4 regions of the Lysinibacillus sp. UGB7 genome follow, and region 4 is predicted to be linked to each of the others. Evidence: riboswitches for the same ligand, from Rfam matches in the RefSeq annotation. Region 4 holds a riboswitch; each other region holds the start of a gene.
What was found. A riboswitch is a leader RNA that binds a small molecule or an ion and turns the genes downstream of it on or off. The one in region 4 is predicted to bind cobalamin.
Positions count from the first base shown of each region.

Region 1: another riboswitch for cobalamin. It lies ahead of ACOMCU_RS10905 (helical backbone metal receptor); the one in region 4 lies ahead of ACOMCU_RS09680 ((2Fe-2S) ferredoxin domain-containing protein).
Region 2: another riboswitch for cobalamin. It lies ahead of ACOMCU_RS09010 (hypothetical protein); the one in region 4 lies ahead of ACOMCU_RS09680 ((2Fe-2S) ferredoxin domain-containing protein).
Region 3: another riboswitch for cobalamin. It lies ahead of ACOMCU_RS12075 (hypothetical protein); the one in region 4 lies ahead of ACOMCU_RS09680 ((2Fe-2S) ferredoxin domain-containing protein).

Region 1 is NZ_JBMGUV010000010.1:12,300-15,473, reverse strand. It holds gene ACOMCU_RS10915 (adenosylcobinamide amidohydrolase) at 1-30, opposite strand, end outside; gene ACOMCU_RS10910 (FecCD family ABC transporter permease) at 27-1,028, opposite strand; gene ACOMCU_RS10905 (helical backbone metal receptor) at 1,025-1,987, opposite strand; cobalamin riboswitch at 2,221-2,405, opposite strand; gene ACOMCU_RS10900 (acyl-CoA dehydrogenase family protein) at 2,493-3,174, opposite strand, start outside.
Region 2 is NZ_JBMGUV010000007.1:182,266-185,439, forward strand. It holds gene ACOMCU_RS09000 (SCO family protein) at 1-335, shown strand, start outside; gene ACOMCU_RS09005 (DUF1572 family protein) at 602-1,138, shown strand; cobalamin riboswitch at 1,265-1,467, shown strand; gene ACOMCU_RS09010 (hypothetical protein) at 1,857-2,282, shown strand; gene nikA (nickel ABC transporter substrate-binding protein) at 2,299-3,174, shown strand, end outside.
Region 3 is NZ_JBMGUV010000011.1:101,146-104,319, forward strand. It holds gene ACOMCU_RS12075 (hypothetical protein) at 847-1,629, opposite strand; cobalamin riboswitch at 1,904-2,086, opposite strand; gene ACOMCU_RS12080 (NUDIX hydrolase) at 2,526-2,993, shown strand; gene ACOMCU_RS12085 (hypothetical protein) at 3,094-3,174, opposite strand, start outside.
Region 4 is NZ_JBMGUV010000008.1:134,821-137,994, forward strand. It holds gene ACOMCU_RS09675 (energy-coupling factor ABC transporter permease) at 1-389, opposite strand, end outside; cobalamin riboswitch at 531-716, opposite strand; cobalamin riboswitch at 961-1,143, shown strand; gene ACOMCU_RS09680 ((2Fe-2S) ferredoxin domain-containing protein) at 1,279-1,650, shown strand; gene cobJ (precorrin-3B C(17)-methyltransferase) at 1,655-3,174, shown strand, end outside.

The DNA of each region.
Region 1 (3,174 bases), on a different contig from region 4:
GCCACCTGATAAATGTTCAACAATAATCATACGCGTACCCCCTTGCTTCTTCGTTGCTTATAGAAAATATACGAAAAAACAGGTGCGCCAATAAACGCAGTAATAACACCAATTGGCAACTCACGTGGCACGATAATCGTACGTGACACTAAATCACAAATAATAAGCAATGTAGCTCCATTTAAAAAAGATAATGGCAATAGATGACGGTGATCTGAACCCCAAATCATCCGTGTCATATGCGGTACCACTAAACCAACAAACCCAATTGTTCCAGAAACCGCAACCGCTGCTCCTGTCAGCATAGAGCCGCCAGCTAAAATCAAATATTTACTACGTTTCACATTAACCCCTAAATGCTTCGCGCGCTCTTCTCCATACAAAAGAACATTTAACTCTCTTCTTTGCGTCCAAAGCATCGTCGAGCCAATCACAACAAACGGTGCAATCATTTGCACATATGGCCATCCACGCATGGATACCGAACCAAGTAGCCAGCCGATAATTTGTCGTAACTCCTCACCAGTTAAAGCAATCATTAACGAAATAAGAGAACCTAAAAACGAACTAAAAATAACGCCCGTTAAAATGAGTGTTTCCATTTTTAGTGACCGGTCAACTAACCTAGCAAAGCTCATAACAGCTACCATTGTTAACACCGCACCAATCATACTAAAAGTTGGCAATGTGTATAGGCCAACAACTGGAATAGAAATACCAAAAAACAACGTCATAACTGCCCCTACAGACGCTCCAGACGAAACACCCAATGTATATGGATCTGCTAGAGGATTTTTCAATAAACCTTGAAATGCTGCCCCTGCAATCGCAAGGGACGCCCCTACAAGTCCTGCCAACATGACACGTGGCATGCGAATTTTCCACAAAATATTGGCAGCTGTTTCATTTGCCGCCTTATTCCACAATACTTCTAGTGGAATGTGAACCGAGCCTATCGATACGCCACACCAAATGCTAATGATTAGAAGCGTAATCGCTGTGACATAGGCAAAAATTATTCTACTCACTCGAAAGCCTCTGGGTAGATGGCTTTAGCTAATTCTTCAAGACCATCAGCTAAACGTGGACCCTGACGACTTGTCATATTTTCATCTACTTGCACAATCGCATTATTTTTCACGGCAGTAATTGTATCAAATCCAGCACGTTGGGGAATTTTCGTTAAAATATCTGGTACATAATTATATGTCACCACAATGACATCTGGATTTTTTGCAATGATTTGTTCAGCATCAATTTTGTACCAGTCACTCGTATCAGCCGCTATATTTTCTGCATGGATCATGTCTAGCATTTCCTGCATAAATGTATTCTTACCAGGTGTATAAATTTCTGGTTCATCAGATGTCTCTACAAAGACTTTCTTTGACTCCACGTCCTTCAATTTCGCTTGCACTTCTTCAGTTTTTGTTTTCATATTTGCTATCATTTTTTCAGCTTCTGATGATTTCCCAGTTGCACGCCCTAATTGCTCAATTGTGGTATATGTCTCATTAAAGTTATCTGCGTTTGCTACAACATATACCTTGACATCAGCTGCTTCTAGTTGCTCTATTGCACCTTTTAGAGACGCAATCCCTGACTCATGCGCAAAAACGATATCTGGTGAAAGTGCAATAATTTGTTCAATATTAAACTCCGTACTGCCTACTTTCTCTTTGTCAGCCGCCTCTGCTGGAAAATCATCATAATCATTGACACCAACAATTTCATCATTTAAACCAAGTCCAAATAAAATTTCCGTATTACTTGGTATCAGCGATATAATTCTCTCTGGTGGTGCTTCTAGTGTAATATCATTACCAGTAACATCTGTCATCGTAAGCGGGAATGTTGCTTCTTCTACTTGCGGGGTTGCCTGTTGCTCTGATGCAGGATTGTCGTTTTTCGTGTCCTTGCTATTACATGCCGCAAGTAAGCCCATTGCTAGAAATGCTGACAATCCTATTTTCCAATACTTTTTCACTGTAAATCCTCCCTAATTAACCTGTCTGTGCGCATATTTTATCGCTCTGTTTTTTTGATTTATCGATAAACTTTTGCATTTTATCGCCCCACTTTGAGAATTTATCGCCCACAATCTTTAATTTATCGAAACAACCTTATAAAACTGAAAACACCCCTCATCACAAAAGATGAGGGGCGTGTTTGCACATAAATACATACGCAAAATTCCACCACCCTATCCTCGTAGGCTGTATCGTGTTGCTCTATAAAGGCAGGTCTCCTGGCTCGTGTGCTATTCGTTTTTTCATGCCTTCCCGAAAGATGTTCAGTGGCGTAGATTGAAAAAACTCACACTTACAGTGGCGGGACCGCGTCGGAATTACACCGATTTCCCTTTTCACTTTACTTAGTAAAGAACCTTTATAATATTCAGTTGTTTTCATTATACATGAAAATAGAATGATATAACGATAAACCTTACACAGATAAAGCCGTCTCAATGACTTTGAGACGGCTCACTATAGCTAGATGATTTCCGCAAAATACTGCACAGTTTTCATAGGGGCACCGATTTCACGCAATGCCCATGTGTCCTCTAAATAGATGTCTGCGAGCATTTCATATTTGCCACCAAATTTTTCTGCCCATTCTACTGCTACGACGCTTTCATATAAATGTGCCATTTTCTCTGCCACTTTTTTTGCCTCAAATGTTTTCATTGCTGTATCTAAGTGGCTGAAGGTTTGTAATGTCACTACTAACTTTTCAAGTTGCTCAGCTACAATTTGAAGCAATGGACTAGCAGTTAACTTCGCCAATCGCTCTTGCATGGCTTGAACAAACAATTCATGTGCCTGAAACTTATCCACTAAGCGAATAAGCTCTAATGCTAAAATATTGGCTGTCCCTTCCCACACTGTGAGTACTTGCGCATCTCTCAGTAAACGAGGCGTTACAAAATCTTCAATATAGCCATTTCCACCATGTAGTTCAATCGCTTCACTTGCATAATGCACGGCTTGCTCAGCTGTTTCTTTTTTCATGATTGCGATGTTCAAACGATTCATAATAATGTCCTGCTCATTGCCCTGACCACTTGTTACCTTATCGTACAATTGAATGACATCAAAGACAGTTGCAACCTCTACATGTAACTTTGCTGCAAATTTCCCTAATGTATCTTTAATCATAGGATATTGTGTTAAC
Region 2 (3,174 bases), on a different contig from region 4:
ATTATAATATAGTTGCTTTTTCAATTGACCCAGAAGTGGATACGCCCGAAGTATTAGCAGATTATTTAGCACATTATAATGTGCCAGATGAGTCGAAATGGAATCTTCTTACAGGTTATGCACAGTCATATATTGAGCAATTTGCCCAAAAATCAACGAAAATATGGGTGAAGGATGATCCGAACAGCGACCAAGTTATCCATGGATCTCAATTTTTCTTAGTGGATAAAGATGGCGTTCTCGTGAAAATGTATAACGGTTATTCTGAGGATGAAGATGTACCAATCGATACAATCGCTGGGGATATCGAAACATATATTGAAGAAAACTTATAACAGAAAGCTAGTGCTATTGTAAAGTAGCACTAGCTTTTTTTGTACGCGCTAAAGGAAATTTAGTGTTTCGTGGATAATCTGATGACTTCCGCGTGGTATTCGTTGTCGAAAGTGACCTATAAAAATGAGTAACTGGAAAAGGTGTTCCGCTAAAAGGTTGAGTGGGAAATTTTCCTGAAATCGCATTCTGCTTCATTCGTCCTTCGTTTATAATTGTAGAGGTAAGAGCAACGTTACAGTTTAAGGCGAAGGGGAGATGTTGTTGTATGACTATGGGTGAAACATATTTAAAAGTTGTACTCGAAAGATTTACACGTGTCAAAGTGGATGGCGATAAAACACTCGCACAATTAAACAATGAGCAATTGCATTGGGCTTTTAATGAAGATTCGAATAGCATTGCCGTCATTGTCAAACATGTTAGTGGGAATATGATTTCCAGATGGACGGATTTTTTAACAACGGATGGTGAGAAAACTACAAGGAATCGTGATGATGAATTTAATGATAGTTTGGACTCAAAAGAAGTGATATTAGCGACGTGGGAAAAAGGCTGGCAAGTGTTTCTGGATGCACTACAGGGGGTAACAGAAGCTGATTTATTAAGGTCAGTGACGATTAGAGGACAGCAACATACGGTCATAGATGCCATTGAAAGACAAATGGCACATTACGCTTCACATGTTGGTCAAATTGTCTATATTGCTAAGCAAATTAAGGGCGACGAATGGAAAACGTTAAGTATTCCACGAGGACAATCTCAAGCTTTCACAGATGCGATGTTGAAAGAACATCAAAAATAGCAAGGAGCCGCCTCACGGGAGTGTTGGCGGCTTTTTTCAAAAATAATAATCAAAACTTCAAAACTTTATTATATTCAGAAAATAAAATTGACGACGGAAATTGAGCATGTTATGTTTATTACTAATTTAATATCTAACATTACAAGTTTGTGTGAAGAATATCCACATGATTAAAAGGAAAATGGGTGTAAATCCCATGCTGTCCCGCAGCTGTAAATGAGGAGTTTAGTTTCAAGTATTACTGAGTATGCTTTTATAATGTACTTGGGAAGGTGAAGCAAGATGACGATTCATAAGCCAGTATGCCTGCTTGTAATAAGATTCATTGGAGATCTACGAAAGATAGGGAGATGGATGGAGAGCCTTTTTATAGCGAGTTTTTCTGTCCTTATTCTACTGGAATAAGGTTTTTTTTATGCCTTTTTCTATCTGGAGATAATGTATTCTTGAAGGTGGTGTAAATGAAGGAAAACCAATTATATGATGTTTGGTGGAAGGAGCCAAATGGCGGCGAAGCAACAATGGAAGAAGAGCATGGGCTTTGACATTGGGAAAAAGTACTGGAGATGATACTTGAGAGCGACTTAACGAACAAGTCGATATTAGATTTTGGCTGTAATCAAGGGGGAGTTTTAAGATATTTGTATCGGGAACGACCTTTTGCTCAAGTGATTTAGCGATCGATTCCATAGCTGTTGCCAATGCTCGTAAAGCCGATTTGCCCCTTAGCTATTTTGCTACAACGAGTATTGCACAATTCTCACAAAAATTTAATATTGCCACCAGCATATCCGTTATTTATTTAATAAGCGATTTAGCAGCACATGCAAAAGAAATAAAAGCAGCCTTAAAGCCAGAGGGTGTCTATATTGCAACATTTTCAGACTATCGGAACAATCCGAGTATGAAAAATATTGAGAAAATCATTCGTCAATTTGGCACGACTAAAATGAATTTACATATGTTAGATGACATCGCATCCGCATTTTTTGCCGAAGGGTTTGATGTGGAAGTAAGGCGCATGTTACCAAGCGGGTATATCCCACTCGATAAAAATGAGCGATGGTTTTTAACAACAGAGGATCGGCTACATTTCGAATATGAAGAAGCTTTTATGTTTCGCATGGTAGCACCAAGAAAATAGATTGGGAGCAATGATTATGAGTATAAAAAAGAATATATACCCATTGATGTTAGCGCTGATTATGATCGTATTAGTAGGCTGTTCTAGTGCTAATGATAGTGATGGGAAAACACAAAATGCCACAAAAAATGATGACAAGATGTTGACCATCGGATGGCCTTTAGATATAGGGCCATTAAATCCACATACTTATTTACCGAACCAAATGACTGCGCAGGTAATGGTCTATGAATCATTAGTGGAATATAACGATGATGGGACAGTCTCTCCAAAATTAGCGGAAAGCTGGGATATTTCAGAAGATAAAACAGCGTATGTATTTCATCTAAGAAAAGATGTAAAATATTCAGATGGAACTGCATTTAATGCTGATAATGTGATTCGCAATTTTGATGCTGTTTTAGCAAATCGAGACATGCATTCTTGGATGGGGATGGTCAACCACATTAAAGAAGTTGTCAAAGAGGATGATTTTACAGTCCGTCTACAGTTAGATGAACCCTATTATCCAGTGTTAAATGAATTGGCCTTTGTTCGTCCGTTCCGTTTTTTAGGGGATAATGGATTTCCAAAAAAGGACGCTACATATGAAAGCATACAAGCACCTGTTGGAACAGGTCCATGGGTGTTAACAGATTATAAAAAGGATGAATATGCGCTTTTTAGTCGCAACGAAAATTATTGGGGTGAAAAGCCGTTGGTAGATCAAGTGAAGGTGAAAATTATTCCTGATTCTGAATCTATCTCACTTGCCTTTGAAAATGAAGAATTAGACTTAATCTATGGTCGCGGTATTATTAGTTTAGATAACTATTCTTTCTTGAAAGATAGCGGCAAATATAATACGGCTATTTCAGAGCCACTATCAACACGTGCTTTATTATTCAACACA
Region 3 (3,174 bases), on a different contig from region 4:
TGTCTTACTGACCGTTAATGCGGGATACATAAATCTTATCAATTATTAAGCAACGAAGGGGGTATATTTTTGAAAAAATCTATTTGGCTAGTTTATTGCAGGAAAATTCTTTGGCTAATTGGCTTACTCTTATTAGTAATGTTATTGTCAAAGATTGAAAAAATCATTCAACAAAATGTAAGTGAAACTTTCAACTTTATGCCTGTCATCTGGTCAAATCCATTCATTGCTGTTCTACTAGGTTTCTATATTTCGCTTATCATTGTAAAAAAATGGGTCACTCAACATAAATCTATCATTATTATGGTGTGTCGCTATTCCTTGTTTGTTACTTACGTTCGCTTACCCAGTTTTCGCTACATTTGAATCGTTGCCAATAACTATAAAAAAACCAATCATTTTGGATTGGCTACTAAACATTTATTCTTCGGATGTGTTCGGTATAATCGCTGGCATGTCACTCATCCTTAGTATGTTCAGCGCACCTAAAAATGATTGATAACTGGACTTAATGCATCCTTCCCTAGTTTCATTTAAGAGAATGATAAAAAAAATTCTCCACAAAAGTGGAGGATTCAGACTAAAGGCAAACTTAAATCTCTTTGATTTTGCCTTCAGTCTTTTGAATAAATAGTAAAAAACCGTTGATTTCCGCGGGAATCGCATGAGCGAAAAGGCCCCGCAGGAGCGTAGCGAAGAGTAGACTGAAGCCATGCCCGCGAAAAGCGTCCGCCGTAGCGGATCTCAACAGGTTATAGGTCCCTCTAAAAGAAAAAAGCTGTCAACAAACCAATTTTTTGAGTTTGTTGACAGCCTAAATGCACCACCAAGGTGGAGGAGTTACTTTTATAAAGCTTGCGCGGTACTATTTGTCTCTTCAATGAGTAAATAAGCAGGTTCCACAATGACATAGCCATGATTGTTTGAAAAATCAACTAACACAGTGCCCGGCTTACTTTTTAATAATTGTAAGTTATCGATAACTTGGAGCAATAGTTCATGACCATTGCCACGAGGATGCCAATTTAAATGGTAATCATTTAGTGTTTTTACAGCTTGCATAAATTGCGCATATTCGTGCTCTACGTATTTTTTTAGATTCGATAATTTATTTGACTCTCTTTTTGTCGCAATTACTAATGCTAAATCTGCTACATACGTCTCATAAAAACGCATGACCATCGAGCACAATAAATCATTTACACGTGCAGCGCTTAAAATCGGCTTTGGGTCCAAATGAAGTCTTTCTAAATTTGGTTTTGCACGAACCGAATCGATACGTGTAATTAAATGATACGCTTCTCCGTTCACTTCATAAACAATCGGATTGGTCGGCATATACATCCTAAAGCCATTCTTTCTTGTTTTTAACTCATCAGCTACATTTGCTTTGGCCAATAGATGTCCATCATACCCTTCATTTTGAATCCAGATGATTGCTTTGTTATATAAAATGCGATTAAATAATCGTTCGTTGCGAATAAGTCCTGTTGCTAAAAACTGATCGACAAGTGATTCGATGACGATTCTTGTCTTCGTCTGCTTACCAACTTCAGTGCGTGGATGCTTACAAATTTTCATAGCTGATTGATGCTTTTCCTGTGCTGTACATACATGAATATTCGTCATACGTGCATTCCTCTTTTCGTACATATTTTCAAAACGACAGGTGTACGGCCACTAAAAAAAAAAAACGGATTTCTTCTTCAATAAGAGGAAATCCGTTATGTAATGGCTATAACACCTTATACATATCATTCATCACGTAACATCAAACATCGCCAACATAGGAAAGAAACGGTTCGGTACCGAATAACTTCTTTTACTATGGGCGTTTGACGTACAGTGACAAACAGAATATTCTGTTTTGTCAACATGCCACCTCCTATTCCTCGTAGGGTTTTGGTGTGTACTCGTAATAGGCAGGTCTCCTGACTTACGGTCAACGCATCTTTCCCCTTCCCGTCTTTAGACAGTGGTATTCAAAAAAGACGCTCACATTTACAGTTGCGGGACAGTGTCGGACTTCCACCGACTTCCCTTTTAGTAAATTGATTCAATTTACACCTATTACTACACGCTATTCAGTTGTGAAAGAACGTGAACTACGTCACATTCCTTATAGATTACTAGTATTAATTGTAAAGAAGTGTTTTTACATTGTCAATTATAACAAAATATTCCATATACTTTATGATGGAGAGTATAGAGTCACTTGTTAGTTCTCTAAAATTACCTTTTTTTATTTTGATAGACTACATGCTAATGTGGAAGTTTTTTTTATAAAGTTCTATATAAGATATAATATAGTTATCAACGCACCCTTGCATTCAACTTGAGACTCTTTAAGAAAAGTTGTAAATGGCAAACATCAGCCTACATAGTTAAAAATTTTTTGACCGTAAAGTAGGACAAGGACTTGAAGGAAAAAAAGACACCGTCCATCTTTATAAAAAATTCTCTTCTGGAAAATAAAGTTAAATACAGAGACATTTGGGCTAAAACAAGGAATGAGGTAATCATTGATGAATGACTACATTAAAACAATGAGACAAATGATTGGACATGAAACTCTATTGACGATTGGATGCGGAGCAATAATTGAAGATGATATTGGACGTATTCTTTTACAAAAAAGGACTGACAATAATATTTGGGGCATCCCAGGAGGCATCTTGGAAATCGGAGAAACCTTTGAAGAGACAGTCAAAAGGGAGGTCTTTGAGGAAACTAATCTTATTCTGAACAATGTAAGTTTGTTTGGATTGTATTCAGGTAAAAATGGTTTTGCAGAGTACTCAAATGGAGATAAAGTATTTAGTGTTCAGATAATATTTTATTCAAACGATTATCAAGGCACTTTACAAATCAATGATGAAAGTAGCGAATTGCACTTTGTATCGAGAAATGAAATACCATTAAATCTCAATCCTCACCAAGCCCCATTCATCATGGATTGGCACAATGGTATGCCTACACCAGTAATAAAATGAAAACGTTCTTGAACTAATCAGGTACGGGGCCTTTGGGAAAATAAAAAAACAGTTAAGCTGCAATAGCCTAACCGTTATAGTAGAACGTCTTGAACTACCATTAATCGTTAAGTAATCCAGCACGAATCGTCTCAATATGAACATCAGCGCCTAGTTCAAGATTTTCAAGTTGAGCGCGCGT
Region 4 (3,174 bases):
GTAATACCGCCATGAGCTAAGAGTAAAGATTGGAATAATAAGACGATCGTTCCAATGACGCTCATCGCTAATGGACCAAATAATACAGTTCCGAGGCCAACACCAGTTGGGTGCGAACAACTTCCTGTAACCGATGGAATTTTCAGTGCTGATAAAACGAATGCAAAAGCACCTGAAAGACCGAGAATCATTTTTGTTTCAGGGTTTTCATCGATTGTTTTACGGATCGAACGTAATCCTAAAATAATAAATGGGATCGAGACGACCCACCAGAAAATCGCCCATTCAATTGGCAAAAATCCTTCCATGATGTGCATGGCAAATGCTCGATTTGGCACGAGTAAAAATGCCAGTAAGAAATAACTAAGCTTCCAACAAGAAAATTTCAAAATGGCTCCTCCTTAAAATAAAATGTCGAATGTAGCGTGCGCAATAAAAAAAAGCACTTCTCCGATATAGGAAAAGTGCATAGCTGAAAAAGCAAATAGAATGTTAATCTGCCAAGCCGCACACCTATCCTCGTAGGTTGAAACGATCACGTGTTTTTCGGCAGGTCTCCTGGCTTTAGTTCGACATTTTATAGGCCTTCCCATCCTTTGGACAGTGACATTTATCTATAAAACTCCCTAGTACAGTGGCGGGACCGCGCCGGACTTGAACCGGCTTCCCTTTTAAGCGAAATGTAGACACTTCGCACCGAAAAAGATGAAGTTGTGAGATTTCACGACAAAGTGTAACATAATTTTCCATAAATAAGCTATCTCTTTTTATTAAAATTTTTTTAATTGAGCTTCAATATAGAAAATTATGATAAATTAAAGGGCAAAACCACATTTTTGCCTGAAATATTTGTTGAAATTTTACTAAAAATTTCACAAATTAAAAAAGAATTGTTGAAATTTATAAATAATAAGCTATGATAGAAACAGTTTTCTATTACGTTTTATACAATTAAAATTTCATATAAATACATCTATAAGTGCTCGATAGTATTCGAGATAATAGGGAAATCGGTGTGAATCCGATACAGCCCCCGCTACTGTAATAGCTGATGAAATCGTAAAAGCCACTAGTATAACTGGGAAGGTGCGAAAGTAAGAAGAAGCTTAAGTCAGGAAACCTGCTTAGTTGATGGCATGCAAACTTTTCGGAGGGAGAAGTTGAAGCGAGAGCGAGTACCTATATATTCGTTTTTATTTGGCTTCTACAAGACCTTTACTCTTCGTTTAGAGTGAAGGTCTTTTCTTTTTCCTAAAAGCAAATGAGGGGAGCAACACAATGACAACTTGGAACTTAGAAGGAATGAAAACGCATCTTTTTATTTGCAATGGCAGTAGCTGTATGAAAAAAGATGGCGAGGAAATTACCCAAGCAATACGTGATGAAATACAGGTACAAGCACTCGATAAGGAAATACATACGACAAGAACACGCTGTAACGGCAGGTGTAAGGATGCTTGTGTTGTCATCGCTTATCCACAAGGAAATTGGTATCGTGTGCCAACGACAGAGCATGCGAGGGCGCTCGTGCAAGACTTACACCACGAGACTTTACATAGTGAACATGTGTTCACACTTCGTGAAGGTACGTTACAGCGTACAGCACAAACAACAGCTATAAAAGGTATTGAAAAGGTGAAAGAGGGGTAACGAAATGGCGCAAAAAGGTAAGATTTTTGTTGTGGGCTTTGGCCCCGGTGATTTTAAACATATTACAACGCGAGCTGTGGAGGCGTTACAACAGAGTGATTTTATCATCGGCTATAAAACGTATGTTGAGCTCATTCAAGATTTAGTGACGGCCAAGTCGATTGTTAGTACAGGAATGACCGAAGAAGTTTCCAGAGCGCAGGAAGCTGTGCGGCAGGCAGAGGCAGGTAATATCGTGTCTGTCATTTCCAGTGGTGACTCAGGTGTGTACGGGATGGCTGGGCTTGTCTATGAGGTATTGATTGAGCTTGGTTGGACAGAAGCAACAGGTGTTGAAGTAGAGATTGTTCCTGGTATTTCTGCTATTAATTCATGTGCGAGTTTACTAGGTGCGCCGATTATGCATGACTCCTGCACAATTAGTTTAAGTGACCATTTAACGCCATGGAATCTAATTGCCAAACGTGTGGAAGCTGCAGCGATGGCCGATTTTGTGATTGCACTTTACAACCCGAAAAGTGGTCGACGTACACGTCAAATCGTAGAAGCACAACGCATTTTACTAGAATACCGATCTCCAGATACCCCAGTGGGACTCGTGAAAAGTGCCTATCGTGATCGCCAGGAAATTACCATGACAACATTAGCTGAGATGCTTGAACATGATATTGGGATGCTCACAACGGTCATTATCGGAAATTCATCTACATTTTTCTATGACAATAAAATGATTACACCACGTGGCTACCAACGTAAATATACACTTGGAGAAGAAAAACAGCCACTACGTCCACATCAGCGTCTGAAAGAAGAAAATGAACCATGGGCGATGAATCAACAAACAGGAACAGCGCGTGCTGATTTTGAGGCTGACCCGAATGCAGGACGTAGCAAGCCCAGTATAGCGATAACGCCTATGGCAACGCTAAAAAAATCATCACTTGAAATGGCTGCAACAGCTCTTGCAATGGTAAAGGGCACAAGTGCAGGGCATGCAACACCTAAGCTTGTACAACAAAAAATTGAAACCATTTTTGAATTAGCCGTAAGTCCAGGGGTGGCCAATAAGTTTTTCACGCCGCAGCAAATGACGGCGTTAGCACAAGTTGTCGGAGAAGAAGGAACGATGGAATATACACCTGATCATCAAATCCATTTGAAAATTCCAACGGCAGAACCCGATAAGATAACAACAAAATTACGTGAAGTGGGTTTTTTGTTAGCCCCTATTGGTGATGTACTGTCATTAAAAGCATGTGATTTTTGTTATGGAGAGAAAGCAGATTCTATTCCATATGCTGAGGAAATTCAAGAAAAGCTAGGTGGTTTGTCTTTACCCAAAACGCTAAACATCGGCTTTAACGGCTGTGGTATGGCATGCTACCGTGCAGTGTTTGATGATATTGGTATCGTCTATCGTAAAAGTAAATTTGATGTCTTTATCGGCGCTAAACCAGTTGGGCGTACAGCGCATGCTGCACAACCTGTTGTAGAAGGCTTAGAACCTGAACAACTTATGCCACT